DNA from 3 places in the Klebsiella ornithinolytica genome. Region 1 is predicted to be linked to each of the others. Evidence: predicted binding sites of a transcription regulator. Region 1 holds the regulator's gene; each other region holds the start of a gene.
What was found. Region 1 encodes CRP, which controls carbon source genes, mostly activating them, when cyclic AMP is high. Its sites were predicted from a motif close to ATGTGANNNNNNTCACAT; they were not measured.

Region 1 (7,011 bases):
GGCGGATAAGATTTCCCAGGTTCAGACGCACAACGTCGGACCGTACCAGAATGTACCGTCCAAACCTGTCGTTATCCTCTCAGCAAAAGTCCTGCCGTAAGCCTTTCTGTGCGCGGGTAACATTGCCCGCGCCTCGTCGGCCTCTCTGCGTAACCTGAAATTGCTGCTTATACTTGTGGCAAACAGGGGACGATAAGGGAGGCGACCATGCGTTCACTCACCGATAAGCAAAAAGCCCAGCTCTGGGAACAGACCCGCAATGTGAATTTTCAGGCCAGCCGTCGCCTGGAGGGGGCAGCGATCCCGCTGGTGACGCTGACTGCCGAGCAAGCGCTGGCGCGTCTTGCCGAGATCAGGAGGCGCCATGAGCAGTAAATATGGCGACGATCGCGACCCTTACCTCTACCCTGCGCTCAATGTGATGCGTAACCGTCTCGGTATTCGTCAGGCGCAGCGGCTGGAGCAAACGGCCTGGGAAATCACCTCCCTGCGTGCGGCGACGCTGCCGCTGGGACCGCGCGGCCGCGGGCTACCCTACCTCTGTTTCATTCATCATCAGCTCTATCAGGATATCTTCGACTGGGCGGGGCAATTCAGAGAAGTCGATATCTATCAGGGGGATACTCCTTTCTGCCATTTTGCGTGGATTGAGAAAGAGGGCAATGCGCTGATGCGGGCGCTGGAGGAAGAGGGCTACCTCAGCGGAATCAGCCGCGCGACGTTCGTCACGCGTCTGAGTTGGTACTACGGGGAAATCAACGTCCTGCACCCGTTTCGCGTCGGTAGCGGCCTGGTTCAGCGAATTTTCTTTGAACAGTTGGCTCTTCACGCCGGGTTTGTGCTCGACTGGCGGGATATCGACCCCGATAGCTGGAGCCAGGCTAACCAGCTGGGGGCGATGGGCGATCCCGAACCCCTTGAGCGGATCTTTCGCAAAGTGGTAAGCGAAGCGTGAGAATCTGAGTAGAATAGCCCGGTTTTATTCTTTCCGGAGCCGCTATGATCCTGCTTATCGACAACTATGATTCTTTCACCTGGAACTTGTACCAGTACTTCTGTGAACTGGGGGCGGAAGTGCTGGTCAGGCGCAATGATGAGCTGGCGCTTGAGGAGATCGCGGCGTTGATGCCGGAGAAAATCGTGATCTCTCCCGGGCCCTGTACGCCAAATGAGTCAGGCATTTCGCTGGCGGTGATTGCTCGTTATGCCGGTCAGGTTCCGCTGCTGGGCGTTTGTCTTGGCCATCAGGCCATCGCCCAGGTCTTTGGGGCCACTATCGTGCGAGCGGCGAAAGTGATGCACGGCAAAACTTCTCCCATCTATCATAACGGGCAGGGGGTCTTTCAGGGGCTGAATAATCCGCTGACCGTTACTCGCTACCACTCTCTGCTGATTGATCCCGCGACGCTTCCTGAATGCTTTGAGGTGACGGCCCGCAGTGAAAGCGGAGAGATTATGGCGATTCGCCATCGGGAGTGGGATCTCGAAGGGGTACAGTTCCACCCGGAAAGTATTCTCAGCGAGCAGGGACATCAACTGCTGGCAAACTTCCTCAATCGATGATTTGTAGTTGCCATTGACTGATTTTTTATGCATATTTTGTGATTAGATTATCACAATAATGACCGCATAACGAAGAAGGATGGCATGACATGGCAACTGAGCAACCGGTAATTACCCGCGCCACATTCGATGAAGTTATTCTGCCGATTTATGCACCGGCAGAATTCATCCCGGTCAAAGGTAAAGGTAGCCGCGTATGGGATCAGCAGGGCAAAGAGTACGTTGATTTCGCGGGCGGGATTGCGGTGACGGCGTTAGGTCATTGTCATCCGGCTCTGGTCGCGGCGCTGCATGAGCAGGGCGAAACCTTGTGGCATACCAGCAATGTCTTTACCAACGAGCCGGCGCTGCGTCTGGGTCGTAAGCTGGTGGAGGCCACCTTCGCCGAACGCGTGGTGTTCATGAACTCTGGCACCGAAGCGAACGAAACGGCGTTCAAGCTGGCGCGCCACTACACCATTACCCGTCACAGCCCGTATAAGACCAAAATCATCGCCTTCCATAATGCTTTCCACGGCCGTTCGCTGTTCACGGTATCGGTGGGCGGGCAGCCAAAATATTCTGATGGCTTCGGCCCGAAACCGGCGGACATTATCCACGTGCCGTTTAACGATCTGCATGCGGTTAAGGCCGTTATGGACGATCATACCTGCGCGGTGGTTGTGGAGCCGATTCAAGGAGAAGGCGGCGTGATGGCGGCGACGCCGGCGTTCCTGAAAGGACTGCGCGAACTCTGCGATGAGCATCAGGCGCTGCTGGTATTTGATGAAGTTCAGTGCGGCATGGGGCGTACCGGTTCGCTGTTTGCATATATGCACTATGGCGTGACGCCGGACATTCTTACCAGCGCCAAAGCGCTGGGCGGTGGCTTCCCGATCAGCGCCGTACTGACCACCAACGATATTGCCAGCGCATTCCACGCCGGTTCCCACGGTTCGACCTACGGCGGTAACCCGCTGGCCTGCGCCGTGGCCGGGGCGGCATTTGACCTGATTAATACCCCGGAGGTGCTGGAGGGCGTGAAGGCGAAGCGCGAGCTGTTTGTGCAGCATCTCCAGCAAATTGACGCGCAGTTTGACCTGTTCAGCGACATCCGCGGTATGGGGCTGTTGATTGGCGCGGAGCTTAAGCCGCAGTATAAGGGCCGGGCTCGTGATTTTCTCTATGCCGCGGCAGATGCCGGCGTGATGGTGCTGAATGCCGGGCCGGATGTGATGCGCTTTGTCCCTTCGCTGGTCATCGACGAGCAGGATATTGCCGAAGGCATGGCCCGCTTTGCCCAGGCGGTAAAGCAGGTTCTTAACGCTTAATCGCGCGTAGCCAGATGCCGTGATGCGGGCGCTGACGCCATGCCACCGAGGAGATGGTGTGCATGGTGTTCAGATGGTCGAGGATCCGCTGCAGATGTTGCTCCATCGTACTTAACGGCCCCCGGCTCACCTCCACATCCTGCGACTCCATAATATTGACATCGCCAGCGCTGCCGGGACCATCGGAATCCAGCCGCTGCTGGCAACGCTGGAGCGCAATCTCACAAGATTCCAGATAGCGTCGGGCCAGCTCCGGCGTCAGCATCGTATGCTCGCGGGCCAGGGTGGTCATCGCGTTGATATGCTCAACAATAAACTGGCTGTGGGTGACCCACAGTTTCATGTCGTCAAGATAGTGTGTGTTAAAACCGGGTTCCTGCATGGCCTGATTCAGCGAGTTATACAGCGAGTTATGCGCCTGATTGACGCGCATCCGGCGATAGGCCAGCGCCGGAGCCTGATGATCGTCGCTAAGAATCAGCCTGATCGCTTCCTGATCGGCTTCCAGCGCGTCGTGAGCGTTCTTACGCAGTAGCCCGCTTTGCCATTGCGGCCATAGCCAGACCATGCCGCCAAAGGCGATAAGGCAGCCGATAAGCGTATCGATAAGCCTGGCGACAATATACTGCTCGCCGTTGAGCGTCAGAAGCTGCAGGGTATACACCGCCGTCACGGTAAAGCCAACCATCGCCCAGCCATAATGCTTGCGGATAATCAGGTAGCTCAGCAGCGTGACGAGCAGCATCGCGGAGAGCGTATAACCCTCCGGGACATGGAAGTGCAACGCCAGTCCGGCGATGGCCAGACCGGCAAGCGTACCTGCCGCCCGATGGACGATACGTACCCGCGTCGCGCCGTAGCCGTTTTGGGTTACAAAAAGCACCGTCATCAGGATCCAGTAAGGCTTGGGAAGGTTCAGGGCACTTCCCATCAGGCTCGCGGCCGTTAACATCACGCAGATACGCGCAGCGTTACGTAACGCCGGTGATTTTAACGAGAGATAGTTTTTTAGCGCGGGCAGCAGCGGCAGACGGCGCTCTTTATCCGCCATCAGGTTGCGAGCGTACAGCGGGCGCTGGGTACGCAGCACCCGGGCTATTCGGCTGAAGTGCCAGGCGCAGAACTGCCCTACCGGGTTGTCCGGATGCTGCCAGGCAATTTTCTCCAGCGCGCCGATCTGCTTATCCATGTTAAAGCGCCGCGGATAGCGGTGGTACAGGATGTCATCGGCCAGCACCCGCAGGCGAGCGGCAACGGTTTGCGCGTTCCAGCGGATCACCGCCTCGGCATGGCTGCGTTCTACCAGTTTTTGTACTTCTTCGGGTTGGTGCAGGCTGACGGAGATATGTTCCTGCAAATCCAGCGCCATCTGAAACGCCCGCAGCAGGCGCTTGTGGTCATTGCGCTGGTTCGCCGCCAGCATATGCATCTGCTGGTAGCATTGGGTGATCAGGTCCACCACCTTCTGCTGGCGCGTGAGCAGCGGCGGCAGTGAAGTGGTGGGATCGATATGCTGGGTCAGCAGGCTGTATTTGGCTTCGCAGTAGTTAGCCAGCTCGCGATAGAGCAGGCTCAGCGATTCGCGCAGCGGCTGCTCGCGCCATAGCCAAAACCAGAACCAGTTAAACAGACCGTACCACAGCGTCCCGAGGGCGTAGATCAGCAGTGGCTCCCAGACGGGCATGTTTCCGGCAAGGCTCAGGGTAAAGATCGCGGCAATCAACGAAGCGGGCAGAAGCCTGGCGTGCAGAGAGCTGATCTCCGCCGTCACGCCGAGCAGCAGCGCCAGGCCGCTGAGAATCAAAGGTAGCGGGATCGCCTGCTGAAGCAGAAGCTGGACGACCAGACTGCAGCCGGCGAACAGCGAACCGCCAATAATCAAGCGTTTAAAAAAACGTTTGTGCGGCGTATCCAGACCGGCGACGTTACAGCAGGCGGGCACCAGCGAGAACAGCAGACCTTGCTGTAAATGACCGAGGAGGAGGCCGATTGCGACAGGCAAACACAACACCAGCGTTTGCCGCAGTGCATAGTTGACTTCCGGGTGATAAATCAGCCTGCGCCACATAGAGGGAAAACAAAAACGGCGTATTGCGCAAGCAATACGCCGTTTTATCGACTTAACGCGTACCGTATACGACGATAGTTTTACCGTGTGCGGAGATCAGGTTCTGATCTTCCAGCATCTTCAGGATACGGCCAACGGTTTCGCGGGAACAGCCAACGATCTGACCAATTTCCTGACGGGTAATTTTAATTTGCATACCATCAGGGTGGGTCATCGCATCCGGCTGTTTTGCCAGGTTCAACAGCGTCTGAGCGATGCGCCCGGTGACGTCGAGGAAGGCAAGGTTACCCACTTTTTCTGAGGTCACCTGCAGACGGCGAGCCATCTGCGACGACAAGCGCATCAGGATATCCGGGTTAACCTGAATGAGCTGACGGAATTTTTTGTAGGAGATTTCGGCCACTTCACATGCGGTTTTCGCACGTACCCAGGCGCTACGCTCCTGGCCTTCTTCAAACAAGCCTAATTCACCGATGAAATCGCCCTGGTTGAGGTAAGAGAGGATCATCTCTTTACCTTCTTCATCCTTGATGAGCACAGCCACAGAGCCTTTGACGATGTAGTACAACGTTTCTGCTTTTTCACCCTGGTGGATCAGCGTGCTTTTAGATGGGTACTTATGAATGTGGCAATGAGACAAGAACCATTCGAGGGTAGGGTCTGTTTGCGGTTTGCCAAGCACCATGCGCGGTTATCCTCTGTTATAAGCTATCTCCGGGTGCCGACACTACACGGCATCCGGGCATGCAATCGTATTGTTTCCCTATGCCTGGGAAACGGGCTGGTGATTTTTCTTCAGCCTGTAATGTGAACTCCTCTGCATACATGCAGTACATCAATGTAATACTGTAGCATCCCGACTGTTTTAGCATAGCTTTTGCCGCATGTCTCCTGGTGTCTCGCTTCAGCATGATGCAGGTCGCCTTCCGTTGCGAGAATTGTTATGTACGCGTAATCTGTCAGGAAAATTGCAACCTTGGAGTTAAATTTTATGCAAGCTCGTGTGAAATGGGTTGAAGGGTTAACCTTCATCGGAGAGTCGGCTTCAGGTCACCAGATTCTGATGGACGGCAACTCCGGAGATAAAGCGCCAAGCCCAATGGAGATGGTGCTGATGGCGGCGGGCGGATGCAGCGCGATCGATGTCGTGTCTATTTTGCAGAAAGGTCGTCACAACGTGACTAACTGTGAAGTCAAGCTGACGTCTGAACGTCGGGAAGAGGCGCCGCGTCTGTTTACCCATATCAACATGCATTTTATTGTCACCGGCAAGGAGCTGAAAGATGCGGCCGTCTCCCGTGCGGTGGATCTGTCGGCGGAGAAATACTGCTCGGTGGCGCTGATGCTGCAAAAAGCGGTGAACATCACCCACTCGTTTGAGGTGGTAGAGGCGTAATGCCAGATACCCGGTGGCGCGATGCTTACCGGGTTGACACCGTCTTGCAGGCCGGCGCAAGCGTAGCGCCGGCCGCGAATTTAAATTGCTTTACCTTCCATCAAGCGTTCCACCAGCGGCGTCATGATGAGCTCCATCGCCAGCCCCATTTTCCCGCCAGGCACCACCAGCGTATTGATATGCGAGATAAACGAGCCCTGTAGCATCGCCAGCAGCCAGGGAAAATCGATATCCGGTAGGTTGCGGAAGTGGATCACCACAAAGCTTTCATCCAATGACGGAATGCCCTTCGCCGCAAACGGGTTGGAGGTGTCGACAGTGGGGACGCGCTGGAAGTTGATATGGGTGCGCGAAAACTGCGGTGTGATGAAGTTGATATAGTCTTCCATTGAACGGACCACGGAATCCATCACCGCTTCACGGGAGTGACCTCGTTCACTGGTATCGCGGATGAGCTTCTGAATCCATTCCAGGTTGACGATAGGCACCACGCCAACCAGCAGGTCGACATTCTGCGCGACGTTATACTGCGGCGTGACAACCCCGCCGTGCAGCCCTTCATAAAACAGGACATCGGTCGGTTCCGGTAGCGGTTGCCACGGTGTGAATGTGCCCGGTACCTGATTCCACGGCACCGCCTCATCATAGGTATGCAAATACTTGCGCGACTGGCC
Region 2 (7,011 bases), 670 kb from region 1:
GCCAGCGTGGCGCGGGAATATCCCCAGTTTCGCCTCCTGCCTGATAGTTTCAGCCAGATACAGCAAGCGATTTGCGTTCCCCGAAACCGGCTACAGCACTATGAATTTGTCTGTGGTTGTCTGGCGGCATGGAAGAGTGACGGAACGATCGCCGATATGATTAACCGCCATATCGGCAACCGATAGCGGCTTACGCGCGCTTCCCGCCATACTGCGCAAACCATGCCAGCATACGCTGCCAGCCGTCTTTGGCCGATTCTTCATGATAGCTGGCGCGATAATCGGCGTTAAAGGCGTGATCGGCTTCCGGGTAGACGATGATCTCCGCTTTGGCGTTGGCCGCGCGAAGCGCGTGACGCATGGTTTCCACCGTATCCTGCGGAATGCTGGCGTCTTTGCCACCGTACAACCCCAGCACCGGCGCGTTGAGATCAACGGCGATATCCACCGGATATTTCGCTGAGTTCAGGGTTTTCTGCCCGACCAGCTTTCCGTACCAGGCGACGGCGGCTTTTAGCTGCGGGTTATGGGCGGCATAAAGCCAGGTAATGCGTCCACCCCAGCAGAAGCCGGTGATCAGCAGACGATGAGCATCGCCTCCGTGGCGTGCGGCCCAGCTGGCGACATGGTCGAGGTCGGCCAGCACCTGCGCATCCGGCACTTTGCTGACCAGCTCCTGGAACAGGGTGGGGATATCGGTATAGTCATTCGGATCGCCCTGGCGGAAGTAGAGCTCTGGCGCGATAGCCAGATATCCCTCCTGCGCCAGACGGCGGCAAATGTCGCGGATATGTTCATGGACGCCGAAAATTTCCTGAACAACGATAACGACCGGCAGCAGGCCATCGGCGTTCTTCGGACGAGCATGATAGGCCGGCATGTTCTCTCCCTGAGTGGGGATCGACGTTTCGCCTGTGATGATGCTCTCCTCCGAGGTATGAACGGCGGTAGAAGCGTGCGGCGTGGCTGCAGGCGCAAAGCCAGGTTGCTTGGTTGTGGTCATGGTATTCTCCGTACCCTTATTTATTAGCGCATCGATAACTATAGACGCTATCGACCGGACGTTAACAAAGCACAGTGCCTGAAACAGGCTATCTTTTGTTCAGACACGATGAATATAACTTGTTAATGTGATGTTTATCACTTTTTGATGGAAAATCATTGCAATGATTTTTGTTCATGGTGATTTTTGTCACAAAACTAAGCGGGTAGCTTCTGTAAAGTACCGTTTTGCTTCTGCTGATAATTCGACCCACAGAGGAGTTTTTTATGTCTAAGTCTGATGTTTTTCATCTCGGCCTCACCAAAAACGATTTACAAGGGGCTACGCTGGCTATCGTCCCTGGCGATCCGGAGCGTGTGGAAAAGATCGCCGCGCTGATGGATAAGCCGGTCAAGCTGGCATCTCACCGCGAATTTACCTCCTGGCGTGCCGAACTGGATGGCAAGTCGGTCATTGTCTGCTCTACCGGTATCGGCGGCCCGTCAACGTCCATCGCCGTTGAAGAGCTGGCGCAGCTGGGGATTCGTACCTTCCTGCGTATCGGCACCACCGGCGCTATCCAGCCACACATTAACGTCGGTGACGTGCTGGTTACCACCGCATCCGTACGTCTTGATGGCGCGAGTCTGCACTTTGCGCCGATGGAATACCCGGCCGTGGCTGACTTTGCCTGCACCACTGCGCTGGTTGAAGCGGCCAAATCGATCGGCGCGACCACCCATATCGGCGTGACCGCATCATCTGACACCTTCTACCCGGGCCAGGAGCGCTACGACACCTTCTCCGGTCGCGTGGTCAGCCGTTTTAAAGGTTCTATGGAAGAGTGGCAGTCAATGGGGGTCATGAACTACGAGATGGAGTCTGCGACTCTGCTGACCATGTGTGCCAGCCAGGGGCTGCGTGCCGGGATGGTTGCCGGGGTTATCGTCAACCGTACCCAGCAGGAAATTCCGAACGCGGAAACCATGAAGCAAACCGAAAGCCACGCGGTAAAAATCGTCGTCGAAGCGGCTCGCCGTCTGCTGTAATTCCTCGCCTCTCCACCCAGGGCCGGATCTTCCGGCCTTTCTTTTTTGCGCTGCGCCTCGCAGGAAATCTCTTTTAAACTGGACGTTTGTACAGCACAATTCTATTTTTGTGCCGTAAGTTGTTGCCGCAGGGGGCGTTGTGGATATCTCGATTGTGATAAGTGCCATCGTGGCGCTGGCCGTAGGGCTGGTCGCAGGGTGGCTGGCGACCAAAGCCAAAGCTGACCAAATTCGCGCCGACCTTATCGAGGAGCGCCGTGAACTGGATATCGAGCTCAGCGCCGCGCGCCAGCAGCTGGTGCAGGAGGCCCACTGGCGCGATGAATGTGAGTTGCTGAATAACGAACTGCGCAGCCTGCGTGATATCAATAGCTCTCTGGAGGCCGATCTCCGCGAAGTCACCACCCGCCTTGAATCTACCCGGATCCACGCCGAGGATAAAATCCGCCAGATGGTGAACAGCGAACAGCGTCTGAGCGAGCAGTTTGAAAACCTGGCAAACCGCATTTTCGAACACAGCAACCGGCGCGTCGATGAGCAGAACCGGCAGAGTTTACATGGCCTGCTGACGCCGCTGCGTGAACAGCTGGACGGTTTCCGCCGCCAGGTGCAGGACAGTTTTGGCCAGGAGGCGCGTGAGCGGCATACGCTGGCCCATGAGATCCGCAATCTGCAGCAGCTGAACGCGCAGATGGCGCAGGAGGCGTTGAACCTGACCCGGGCGTTGAAAGGGGATAACAAAACGCAGGGTAACTGGGGAGAGGTGGTGCTAACCCGCGTGCTGGAAGCTTCCGGGCTACGCGAAGGGTATGAATACCAGACCCAGGTCAGCATCGAAACAGAAGGTCGTTCGCGCATGCAGCCCGATGTCATCGTTCGCCTGCCGCAGGGGAAAGATGTGGTCATTGATGCCAAAATGACGCTGGTGGCCTACGAACGCTATTTCAATGCCGAAGATGACTACACCCGCGAGGCGGCGCTGCAGGAGCATATCGCCTCGGTGCGTAACCATATTCGCCTGCTCGGACGTAAAGATTATCAACAGCTGCCGGGCCTGCGCTCGCTCGACTATGTGCTGATGTTTATTCCCGTGGAGCCGGCTTTCCTGCTGGCTATCGACCGCCAGCCTGAACTTATCAGCGAAGCGCTGAAGAACAACATTATGCTGGTCAGTCCGACGACGCTGCTGGTGGCGCTGCGGACGATTGCCAATCTCTGGCGTTATGAACATCAAAGCCGCAATGCGCAGAAAATCGCTGAGCGCGCAGGTCGTCTGTACGACAAAATGCGACTGTTCGTTGATGATATGTCCGCCATTGGGCAGAGCCTGGATAAAGCCCAGGATAACTATCGCCAGGCGATGAAAAAGCTTGCTTCCGGGCGCGGAAATCTGCTGGTGCAGGCAGAAGCGTTCCGCGGTCTTGGCGTTGAAGTGAAGCGCGGGATTAATCCTGATTTAGTCGATCAGGCAACGGCTCAGGATGACGAATATCGTTCTGAAGAAGACGAAAAAGCGCTTGAAGATAACGAATATACCTCCGATCCGGCCGATGAGACGATGTCCGGCGAGTCCTCTATGCCGCGTTGAACCGTATGGGAAATGCGCTGAATCTGTTACACTCGGCGAACATTTTCTTGATAAGCAGGCATTGAGATGGTTGAGGATTCACAAGAAACGACGCACTTTGGTTTTCAGACGGTAGCCAAAGAGCAGAAGGCGGACATGGTGGCACATGTATTCCATTCTGTGGCCGCAAAATATGATGTTATGAATGATCTGATGTCGTTCGGTATTCATCGTTTGTGGAAGCGTTTCACCATCGATTGCAGCGGCGTACGCCGTGGACAGACCGTTCTGGACCTGGCCGGCGGCACCGGCGACCTGACGGCGAAGTTCTCTCGTCTGGTGGGTGAAACGGGGCGCGTCATGCTGGCAGATATCAACGACTCTATGCTGAAAATGGGGCGCGAAAAGCTGCGCAACATCGGCATCGTCGGCAACGTTGAATACGTTCAGGCTAACGCAGAAGCGCTGCCGTTTGCCGACAACACTTTTGACTGCATCACGATTTCATTTGGCCTGCGTAACGTCACCGATAAAGAAAAGGCGCTGCGTTCAATGTATCGCGTCCTGAAGCCGGGCGGTCGTCTGCTGGTGCTCGAGTTCTCGAAACCGATTATTGAGCCGCTCAGCAAAGCCTATGATGCCTACTCCTTCCACGTGCTGCCGCGCGTAGGGGAACTGGTTGCCAAAGACGGTGAAAGCTATCGCTACCTGGCGGAATCTATTCGTATGCACCCGAATCAGGACACCCTGAAAGCCATGATGCAGGACGCCGGTTTCGAAAACGTCGACTACTACAACCTGACGGCTGGTATCGTTGCGTTGCACCGCGGTTATAAGTTCTGACAGGAGGGATCGCATGCCTTTCAAACCACTGGTTACCGCTGGCATTGAAACCGCCCTCAATACCTTTCTCTGGCGCGACAAAGCGTTAAAACCTGCTCGCCAGCGTCTGCTGGGGAAGGTGCTGCGCGTTGAGCTGAAGGAGCTGTCGACGCCGGTTGTGCTGGTCTTCAGCGAGCGTCAGGTGGATGTGCTGGGGACCTGGGAAGGCGATGCCGACTGTACCGTCATTACTCGTCTCAGCGTGCTGCCACAGCTGCGCAACCGTCAACAGCTCACGGCGCTTATTCGCAGCGGTGATCTGGAAGTGCAGGGCGACCTGCAGGTGGTGCAGAACACGGTGGCGCTATGTGACCTGGCGGAATTCGATCCGGCTGAGCTGCTGGCGCCTTACACCGGCGATATCGTTGCGGAAGGGGTCAGTAAGGTCTTTCGCTCCGGAGCTCGTTTTCTGCTGCACGGCGCTCAGCGTCAGCAGCGGTATGTCGCTGAAGCGCTGACCGAAGAGTGGCGTATGGCGCCTGGGCCGCTGGAAATGGCCTGGTTTGGCGAAGAGACCGCGGCTGTGGAACGCGCGCTTTCCGCACTGGAAAAACGGCTGGAAACGCTGGAGGGCAAATGACGCCAGGAGAATTACGGCGCCTGTATCTTATTATCCGCACCTTTTTGAGCTATGGGCTTGATGAGCTCATTCCCAAAATGCGTATCACGCTGCCGCTGCGTATCGGGCGGCGGATGCTGTTCTGGATGCCGAATCGTCATAAAAACCAACCTCTCGGCGAACGTCTGCGCCTTGCGCTGCAGGAGCTGGGGCCGGTGTGGATCAAGTTCGGCCAGATGCTCTCCACCCGCCGCGATCTGTTCCCGCCGCAAATCGCCGATCAGCTCGCGCTGCTGCAGGATCGCGTAGCGCCCTTCGATGGCCGGTTGGCAAAACAGCAGATCGAACAGGCGATGGGCGGTCTTCCCGTAGAGGCCTGGTTTGACGATTTCTCGATTGAACCGCTGGCATCGGCCTCTATTGCGCAGGTCCATACCGCACGGCTGAAAGAAAACGGTAAAGAGGTCGTTATCAAAGTGATCCGCCCGGATATCGTGCCGGTGATTAAAGCGGACATGAAGCTTATCTATCGTCTCGCGCGCTGGGTGCCGCGTTTACTGCCCGACGGTCGCCGCCTGCGCCCGCAGGAAGTGGTTCGCGAATACGAAAAAACGCTGCTGGATGAACTCAACCTGCTACGTGAATCGGCGAACGCCATTCAGCTGCGGCGCAACTTTGAAGACAGCCCGATGCTATATGTACCGGAGGTCTACTCCGATTACTGTAGCGAAAACATGATGGTCATGGAGCGGATTTACGGGATCCCGGTTTCCGACGTGGAGGCGCTGGAAGCGCAGGGCACGAACATGAAGCTGCTGGCGGAACGCGGCGTGCAGGTCTTTTTCACCCAGGTGTTCCGCGACAGCTTCTTCCACGCAGACATGCATCCAGGCAATATTTTTGTTAGCTACGACCATCCGGAGAACCCCCAGTACATCGGGATCGACTGCGGTATCGTGGGGTCGCTGAACAAAGAAGATAAGCGCTACCTGGCGGAAAACTTCATTGCGTTCTTCAACCGCGATTATCGTAAAGTCGCCGAGCTGCACGTAGATTCAGGCTGGGTTCCTGCGGATACCAATGTTGAAGAGTTCGAGTTTGCTATTCGCACCGTCTGCGAGCCGATCTTCGAGAAGCCGCTGGCTGAGATCTCGTTTGGTCATGTGCTGCTGAACCTGTTTAACACCGCCCGGCGCTTCAATATGGAAGTGCAGCCGCAGCTGGTATTACTGCAGAAGACATTACTTTACGTAGAAGGGGTAGGCCGCCAGCTCTATCCTCAGTTAGACTTGTGGAAAACGGCGAAACCTTTCCTTGAGTCGTGGATTAAAGATCAGGTCGGCATTCCGGCGCTGGTGCGTGCGTTTAAAGAAAAAGCGCCGTTCTGGATCGAAAGAATGCCGGAAATACCTGAGCTGGTGTACCAGACTTTGCAGCAAAGCAAACAGCTGCAGACCAGCGTGGATACCATCGTGCGCGACTTCCAGGTGCGACATGTTCGTCAGGGGCAGTCCCGTTATCTGTTTGGTATAGGCGCGGTTCTGTTACTGAGTGGTACGCTGTTATTTATCCACCGCCCGGAATGGGGCATGATGCCAGGCTGGCTGATGGCCGCTGGCGCGGTGTCCTGGCTGATTGGCTGGCGGAAAACGCACTGATGGGAAGCGCCTTTATCACCGCGCATTCGTTGTTGCGCGAAGTCATACGAGCGGCCTGACAAAGAGGCGGCTTGTGGGATGACGTGTATAATGCGTCCTAATAATTCATCATCTGTCATAGAGGAATGTGTATGGGTGGTATCAGTATTTGGCAGTTATTAATTGTTGTCGTCATTGTGGTTCTGCTTTTCGGGACGAAAAAGCTGAGCTCGCTGGGGTCAGATTTGGGTGCATCGATTAAAGGCTTTAAAAAGGCCATGAGCGATGATGAAAAACCTGAAAAGTCTGCTCCGGATGCAGATTTCACGGCGAAA
Region 3 (7,011 bases), 2.3 Mb from region 1:
GTCACGGTCGTGCAGCGCCATCAGAGAGGCTTCGTAGCTATACTTGTCGTGCATGTAATGGATAATGTTCAGGGCGGTGACATACTGCTTAGCCAGCCAGTCCATGAAGTGATCCATACGCTCCATCACTTCGTCGAAGTTCAGAACGTCGCCTTTGATTGGTTCAGATTTCGGACCAACCTGCATTTTCAGTTTTTCATCAACGCCGCCGTTGATAGCGTACAGCATAGTTTTCGCGAGGTTAGCACGAGCACCGAAGAACTGCATTTGCTTACCAACAACCATCGGGCTTACGCAGCATGCGATAGCGTAGTCGTCGTTGTTGAAGTCCGGACGCATCAGGTCATCGTTCTCGTACTGCAGAGAAGAGGTATCGATAGACACTTTAGCGGCGAATTTCTTGAAGTTCAGCGGCAGTTTTTCAGACCACAGAACGGTGATGTTCGGTTCCGGAGACGGACCCATGGTGTACAGGGTGTTCAGGAAGCGGAAGCTGTTTTTGGTGACCAGGGTACGGCCGTCAACGCCCATACCACCGATGGATTCAGTTGCCCAAATCGGGTCGCCGGAGAACAGTTCATCATATTCCGGAGTACGCAGGAAGCGAACCATACGCAATTTCATGACCAGGTGGTCAATCATTTCCTGAGCGTCTTGTTCAGTGATTTTGCCTGCTTTCAGGTCACGTTCGATGTAAGCATCCAGGAAGGTGGATACGCGACCGAAGGACATTGCTGCACCGTTCTGAGACTTAACCGCGGCCAGGTAGCCGAAGTAGGTCCACTGGATAGCTTCCTGCGCGTTGGTTGCCGGACCTGAGATATCGCAGCCATATTTCGCTGCCATTTCTTTGATCTGACCCAGAGCGCGGTGCTGTTCAGAGATCTCTTCACGCAGACGGATAGTCGCTTCCAGGTTTACGCCGTTTTCCAGGTCAGACTGCAGAGACAGGAACTGTGCGTATTTGTCTTTCATCAGGAAGTCGATACCGTACAGCGCAACGCGACGGTAGTCACCGATGATACGGCCACGGCCATACGCATCCGGCAGACCAGTCAGAACGCCAGACTTACGGCAGTTCAGAATGTCTTTGGTGTACACATCGAATACACCCTGGTTATGGGTTTTACGGTATTCGGTGAAGATTTTTTTCAGCATCGGGTCCAGTTCGCGATCGTACGCTTTGCAGGAACCTTCAACCATTTTGATGCCGCCGAACGGGATAATCGCACGTTTCAGAGGCTTTTCAGTCTGCAGACCAACGATTTTCTCAAGAGCTTTGTTGATGTAGCCCGCGTCATGAGACGTGATGGTGGATGCAAGGGAAGTGTCGAAGTCAACAGGCGCGTGAGTGCGGTTTTCCTGTTTAACACCTTCCATAACGTTGTCCCACAGCTTGGTTGTCGCTTCAGTTGCGCCAGCCAGGAAGGACTCGTCGCCTTCATACGGGGTATAGTTTTTCTGGATAAAGTCACGTACGTTGACTTCTTTCTGCCAGTCACCTTTCGCGAAACCTTCCCAGGCTGTGGCTAACTTTTCATTAAGCTCGGACATGTAACACCTACCTTCTTAAGTGGATTTTTTATTTACTGCCTGAAACGGCCCTTAGTGATGGTCGTCGCCACGCAGGTAAATGACCCAGTATGTCAACCCAACCAGCAGACCACCGCCGATAATGTTCCCGATAGTTACCGGAATCAGGTTATCAGTAATGAAGTTCATCACGGTCAGGTGAGAGAAATTTTCCGGAGCAGAACCAATCGCGGTCCAGAATTCCGGGGTTGCAAAGTCGCGAATTACGATACCCAGCGGGATCATAAACATGTTAGCGATACTGTGCTCAAAGCCGCTGGCAACAAACATCGCCACCGGTAAAACCATAATCATGGCTTTATCCATCAGGCTGCGGCCGGAGTAGCTCATCCACACCGCCAGACAGACCATCAGGTTAGCCAGGATACCCAGACACACGGCTTCAATAAATGTATGGTGCATTTTGTGGTCGGCGGTTTGCAGGACGTTCAGGCCCCATGCACCGTTGGCGGTCATATACTCTCCAGATAACCACATCAGCAATACAAACAGCAGTGCACCTATCAGGTTACCAACATAGACGTTGAGCCAGTTTCTTGCCAGTTGACCCCAGGTAATTCGTCCGCTGGCTTTCGCCACGACGATAAGTACGGTGGAGGTAAACAGGTCGGCACCGCAGATGACGCAAAGAATCAGGCCGAGTGAAAAGCAGATCCCCCCGATCAGTTTAGCAATTCCGAAAGGCATCGCGGCAGTGCCGGTTGTCGCCGTAATATAGAAGACAAAAGCAATGGAAATGAAAACACCAGCGGTAATCGCCAGATAAAACGTCTTCATCGGGTGCTTTGTCGCTTTGTAGACACCTGCTTCTTCGGCGACTTTCGCCATGGCTGCAGGGAGTAAAAGATCAAAAGGGTTGTCAGCTTTCACACTAACTCTCTCTTTATAAAAGTTGGCGGTGAGATACTAACAAAGCATTATAGAAGGGAAATTGATGTAGATCATATCCCACCGGAACTATAAGCCCTGGATATGTGTGGTTTTGACTTATTATGTGAATAAATGATTGTTTTAAATGAAAAAAATAAATTTTAAAATTTACAACTTATGTTGATTTTTTTCATTTTGGGCCGCTGTGGACGGTTAATTAAAATGGGGTATTTTTTATTAAAATTAACAATCCTAAAGTGATGCGTAAAAAAAGTTTACTGTAAATTAACGTTGCAACTACAAATTAGCCGCGGGTCTACTTAGCGATGAAAAACGGGGTCTTTATCGACCCCGTAAATAATGCGGCTGCAGTAAAATGAAGCCTTATTTAGCCCAGAATGCCGCTTTTGCCCGCTGCAGTTTTTCATAGGCTTTCAGTAAAGACTGATGGGCCGGGAAAGCCTGGAGATCGCTATCTACGGCCTGCAGGCCATAGAACGGCGCTTCACCGCTCATCGCCGCGCTGGCAGCTTCTACCGCATCGGCGCCGTACATACGGATAAAGGCATTCAGGTACTGCAGAGGCTGGCGTTCTTCTTCCTGACTGAGCAGCAGCAGCGTCTGCAGGCAGCGGTAGTAATTTGCGCGTTCCGCACTGAAGATAGACGCATTGAATTCAATGGTCCATTCCGTCCAGATCAAGGCCTGCTCCAGATCGCCACCGGCCAGCGCCAGCATCGCTTTCAGTTCGCCAATACGCAGCGTATACCAGCCGTTGTCTTTGCCCGTCGCCAGGCCCAGCAGCTCGCGTACGCGGGTGAAGTCGTCATTCCCTTCATCATCCAGTTGTTCGATCAGCGCCAGATAATCTTCTTTTTCCCATTCACTGCCCGGCAGGGAGAGAAGGGTTTCGCGCAGATGGCTGCCCATGCTGTTATTGGCCAGCCACAGATCTTCAGCCGGGTAAATATCTGACATTCCCGGAACGATGATGCGGCAGGCGTAGACGCTCAGGTGCTCATAATCGGCGATGTAAACTTCTTTATCTTCTTCTTTAAAGATGGCCATCAGGGTGGCGAACTCTTCTTCCGTGGTGCCGGAGAAGCTCCAGTCGACGAACGGATAGTCAGCATCCTGTTTGAACATATCCCAGGAGATCAGACCGCTGGAATCAATAAAGTGGGTTTCAAGATTGGCGTGTTCAGCGACTTCTTCGTCATCGAAGGTTGGTGGCGTAAAGACATCGAGATCTTTCAGGCTACGGCCTTGCAGCAGCTCGGTGACGGTACGTTCGAGAGCGACGCCGAAGTCCGGATGCGCGCCGAAAGAGGCGAAGCAGGTTCCGTTGGTCGGGTTAAACAACACCACGCAGATAACCGGGTATTTGCCGCCCAGCGAGCCATCGTAAGCAAAGATCGGGAAACCTTCGGCTTCCAGCTTATTGATGGACTCCACCACACCTGGATAACGCGCCATGACCTCTGCCGGAATTTCTGGCAGGCTGATGCTCTCAGCAATGATGCGGTTTTTAATGTGACGCTCGAAGACTTCCGACAGTGCCTGAACGCGCGCTTCGTTCGCCGTGTTGCCTGCGGACATCCCGTTAGAGACATACAGGTTGCCGACGATATTCATCGGGATATAGACGGTTTCGCCATCGGACTGGCGGGTGAACGGCAGGCCGCAAACGCCGCGTTCGTCGTTGCCCGACTGCAGATCGACCAGCATGCTGGCGGTCAACTGATCGTCAGGATCGTAAAATGCGCGCAGACGAGGATCCAGCAGACCTTCCGGCACTTCATCGTCTTCGGTCAGCGGGAACCATTTCTCATTTGGATAGTGGACGAATGGTCCGTTAGCGATGGTTTCGCCCAGCCAAAAGTCAGCAAAAAAGTAGTTGGTGGACAGACGCTCGAAATATTCACCAAGAGCCGAGGCCAGCGCCGCTTTTTTGGTTGCCCCTTTGCCGTTGGTGAAACACAGCGAGCACTCTTTATCACGGATATGTACTGACCACACGTGCGGTACGGGATTCAGCCATGAGGCCTCTTCAATATCAAATCCGAGGTCGAGCAATTTCTGCTGGAAGCGGGCGATGGAATCTTCCAGGGCGGCATCTTTGCCGGGAATAAACGTTTGAGTCATGGCGATCACTTTTATCGTACGTAAAGCGCGCAATGATACGGCTTTTAGATGACCGGCGCTATCTCCATCGTCTGGCTATCCTTACTGACACCCGATAACTGTGCAGGCGTTAACCATGAAGGCATTTGATTGGCATCGTATGGCGCTGGATAAAGTGCCAGTGGACTTTTTGGCTGAGGTGGCGCTGAGGAGCGTGTACACCTTTGTCCTGGTATTTATCTTTCTCAAAATCACCGGCCGACGCGGCGTGCGGCAGATGTCGCTGTTCGAAGTCCTCATTATCCTGACCCTTGGATCCGCGGCAGGGGATGTCGCTTTCTATGACGATGTCCCGATGCTGCCGGTGCTGGTGGTCTTTGTCACCCTGGCGTTGCTCTACCGGCTGATCATGTGGCTGATGGGCAAAAGCGAGAAGCTGGAGAACCTGCTTGAGGGCAAACCGATCCCGGTCATCGAACAGGGGGAACTGGCCTGGAAAAATTTACAGGCGGAAAACATGACCGAATTCGAGTTTTTTATGGAGCTGCGGATCAACGGCGTCGAACAGCTGGGACAGGTCCGGTTGGCTATTCTGGAAACCAACGGGCAAATCAGTCTCTACTACTATGCGGATCGAGACGTCAAAGCCGGTCTGTCTATTTTACCTCCTCCCCATAACGCAAGCTTCGCTACCATTCCGCGCGACGATGAATATGCCTGCGTACGGTGTAGCGCAGTTCTTAATCTCCGCGCCGGGGATAAACAATTATGTCCCCGCTGCGCAAATGCAGAATGGTCGCAGGCCAGCAGGGCGAAAAGAGTCACCTGACAGCAATTATGTCGGTTTTATGACGTCAAGCCGGCAGATTCTTTTGTGTGACGACAGCCACATTTCGTGGCTGCTTAGTTTTACTCGTTGCGGTGCGTGTCACTGAATGATAAAACCGATAGCCACAGGAATAACTTATGCCCGCGATGGTTCGCGGGCAGACAACATAGCAACGTGGTGAGGGGAAATGGCTCAGGTCTATAACTTTAGTTCGGGCCCGGCAATGCTGCCGGCGGAAGTTCTCAAACTGGCACAGCAGGAGCTGTGTGACTGGCATGGCCTGGGTACGTCGGTCATGGAAATCAGTCACCGTGGTAAAGAGTTTATCCAGGTGGCTGAGGCGGCTGAACAGGATTTTCGCGATCTGCTCAATATCCCCTCCAACTACAAAGTTTTATTCTGCCACGGCGGTGGTCGCGGTCAGTTCGCGGGCGTTCCGCTGAACCTGCTGGGTGATAAAACCACCGCTGACTATGTTGATGCCGGCTACTGGGCGGCAAGCGCGATTAAAGAAGCGAAAAAATATTGTTCGCCGAACGCCATTGACGCGAAAATCACGGTTGACGGCCTGCGCGGAGTTAAGCCGATGAGCGAATGGCAGTTGACGCCAGGCGCGGCCTATCTGCACTACTGTCCGAATGAAACCATCGACGGCATTGCGATTGATGAAACGCCGAATTTTGCGGACGACGTCGTGGTTGCGGCGGATTTCTCCTCCACCATTCTCTCTGCCCCGATTGATGTCAGCCGTTACGGCGTTATCTATGCGGGCGCACAGAAAAATATCGGCCCGGCGGGCCTGACGCTGGTGATTGTACGTGAAGACCTGCTGGGTAAAGCCAGTATCGCCTGCCCGTCAATTCTCGACTACACCGTACTGGATGCTAACGACTCCATGTTTAACACCCCGCCGACGTTCGCCTGGTACCTGGCCGGTCTGGTGTTCAAGTGGCTGAAAGAGCAGGGCGGCGTCGCGGCAATGGACAAAATCAATCAGCAAAAAGCCGATTTGCTGTATGGTGCGATCGACCGCAGCAGCTTCTATCGTAACGATGTGGCAGCGGCTAACCGTTCCCGTATGAACGTCCCGTTCCAGCTGGCCGACAGTGCGCTGGATAAACTGTTCCTTGAAGAGTCCTTTGCCGCAGGTCTGCATGCACTGAAAGGCCACCGCGTAGTGGGCGGCATGCGTGCTTCTATCTATAACGCGATGCCGCTGGCGGGCGTGAAGGCACTGACCGACTTTATGCAGGATTTTGAACGCCGCCACGGCTAATCACCCTCCTGTTTTTCATCCCCGCGGCTGGTCTGCGGGGTTTTTATTCTGTTTGTTTGAGAGTTAAGTTTGATGGAATCCCTGACGTTACAACCCATTGCGCGAGTAGATGGCACCGTGAACCTGCCTGGGTCAAAAAGTGTCTCTAACCGTGCTTTGCTGCTGGCGGCTTTGGCCCGTGGCACCACGGTGCTGACCAACCTGCTGGACAGCGACGATGTACGCCATATGCTGAATGCCCTGAGCGCCCTGGGAGTTCATTACGTTCTGTCTGCTGACCGCACCCGCTGTGAAGTGACCGGCAACGCTGGGCCGCTGC

Region 2: udp (uridine phosphorylase) is a predicted target of CRP. The motif match lies at 1,129-1,146, and genes of this name have one in related genera.
Region 3: serC (3-phosphoserine/phosphohydroxythreonine transaminase) is a predicted target of CRP. The motif match lies at 5,462-5,479, and genes of this name have one in related genera.

What each region holds. Positions count from the first base shown of each region.
Region 1 is NZ_CP130153.1:434,409-441,419, forward strand. Features, by position in the region: gene ppiA (peptidylprolyl isomerase A) at 1-100, shown strand, start outside; gene Q1L34_RS01940 (YhfG family protein) at 208-375, shown strand; gene Q1L34_RS01945 (putative adenosine monophosphate-protein transferase Fic) at 365-955, shown strand; gene pabA (aminodeoxychorismate synthase component 2) at 1,000-1,563, shown strand; gene argD (bifunctional acetylornithine/succinyldiaminopimelate transaminase) at 1,653-2,873, shown strand; gene Q1L34_RS01960 (YccS/YhfK family putative transporter) at 2,863-4,941, opposite strand; gene crp (cAMP-activated global transcriptional regulator CRP) at 4,994-5,626, opposite strand; gene Q1L34_RS01970 (OsmC family protein) at 5,933-6,337, shown strand; gene Q1L34_RS01975 (phosphoribulokinase) at 6,418-7,011, opposite strand, start outside.
Region 2 is NZ_CP130153.1:5,316,317-5,323,327, reverse strand. Features, by position in the region: gene Q1L34_RS25170 (transporter substrate-binding domain-containing protein) at 1-186, shown strand, start outside; gene Q1L34_RS25165 (dienelactone hydrolase family protein) at 191-1,003, opposite strand; gene udp (uridine phosphorylase) at 1,270-2,031, shown strand; gene rmuC (DNA recombination protein RmuC) at 2,171-3,619, shown strand; gene ubiE (bifunctional demethylmenaquinone methyltransferase/2-methoxy-6-polyprenyl-1,4-benzoquinol methylase UbiE) at 3,686-4,441, shown strand; gene ubiJ (ubiquinone biosynthesis protein UbiJ) at 4,455-5,060, shown strand; gene ubiB (ubiquinone biosynthesis regulatory protein kinase UbiB) at 5,057-6,697, shown strand; gene tatA (Sec-independent protein translocase subunit TatA) at 6,829-7,011, shown strand, end outside.
Region 3 is NZ_CP130153.1:3,702,864-3,709,874, reverse strand. Features, by position in the region: gene pflB (formate C-acetyltransferase) at 1-1,554, opposite strand, end outside; gene focA (formate transporter FocA) at 1,606-2,463, opposite strand; gene ycaO (30S ribosomal protein S12 methylthiotransferase accessory factor YcaO) at 2,848-4,608, opposite strand; gene Q1L34_RS17735 (DUF421 domain-containing protein) at 4,724-5,416, shown strand; gene serC (3-phosphoserine/phosphohydroxythreonine transaminase) at 5,604-6,692, shown strand; gene aroA (3-phosphoshikimate 1-carboxyvinyltransferase) at 6,765-7,011, shown strand, end outside.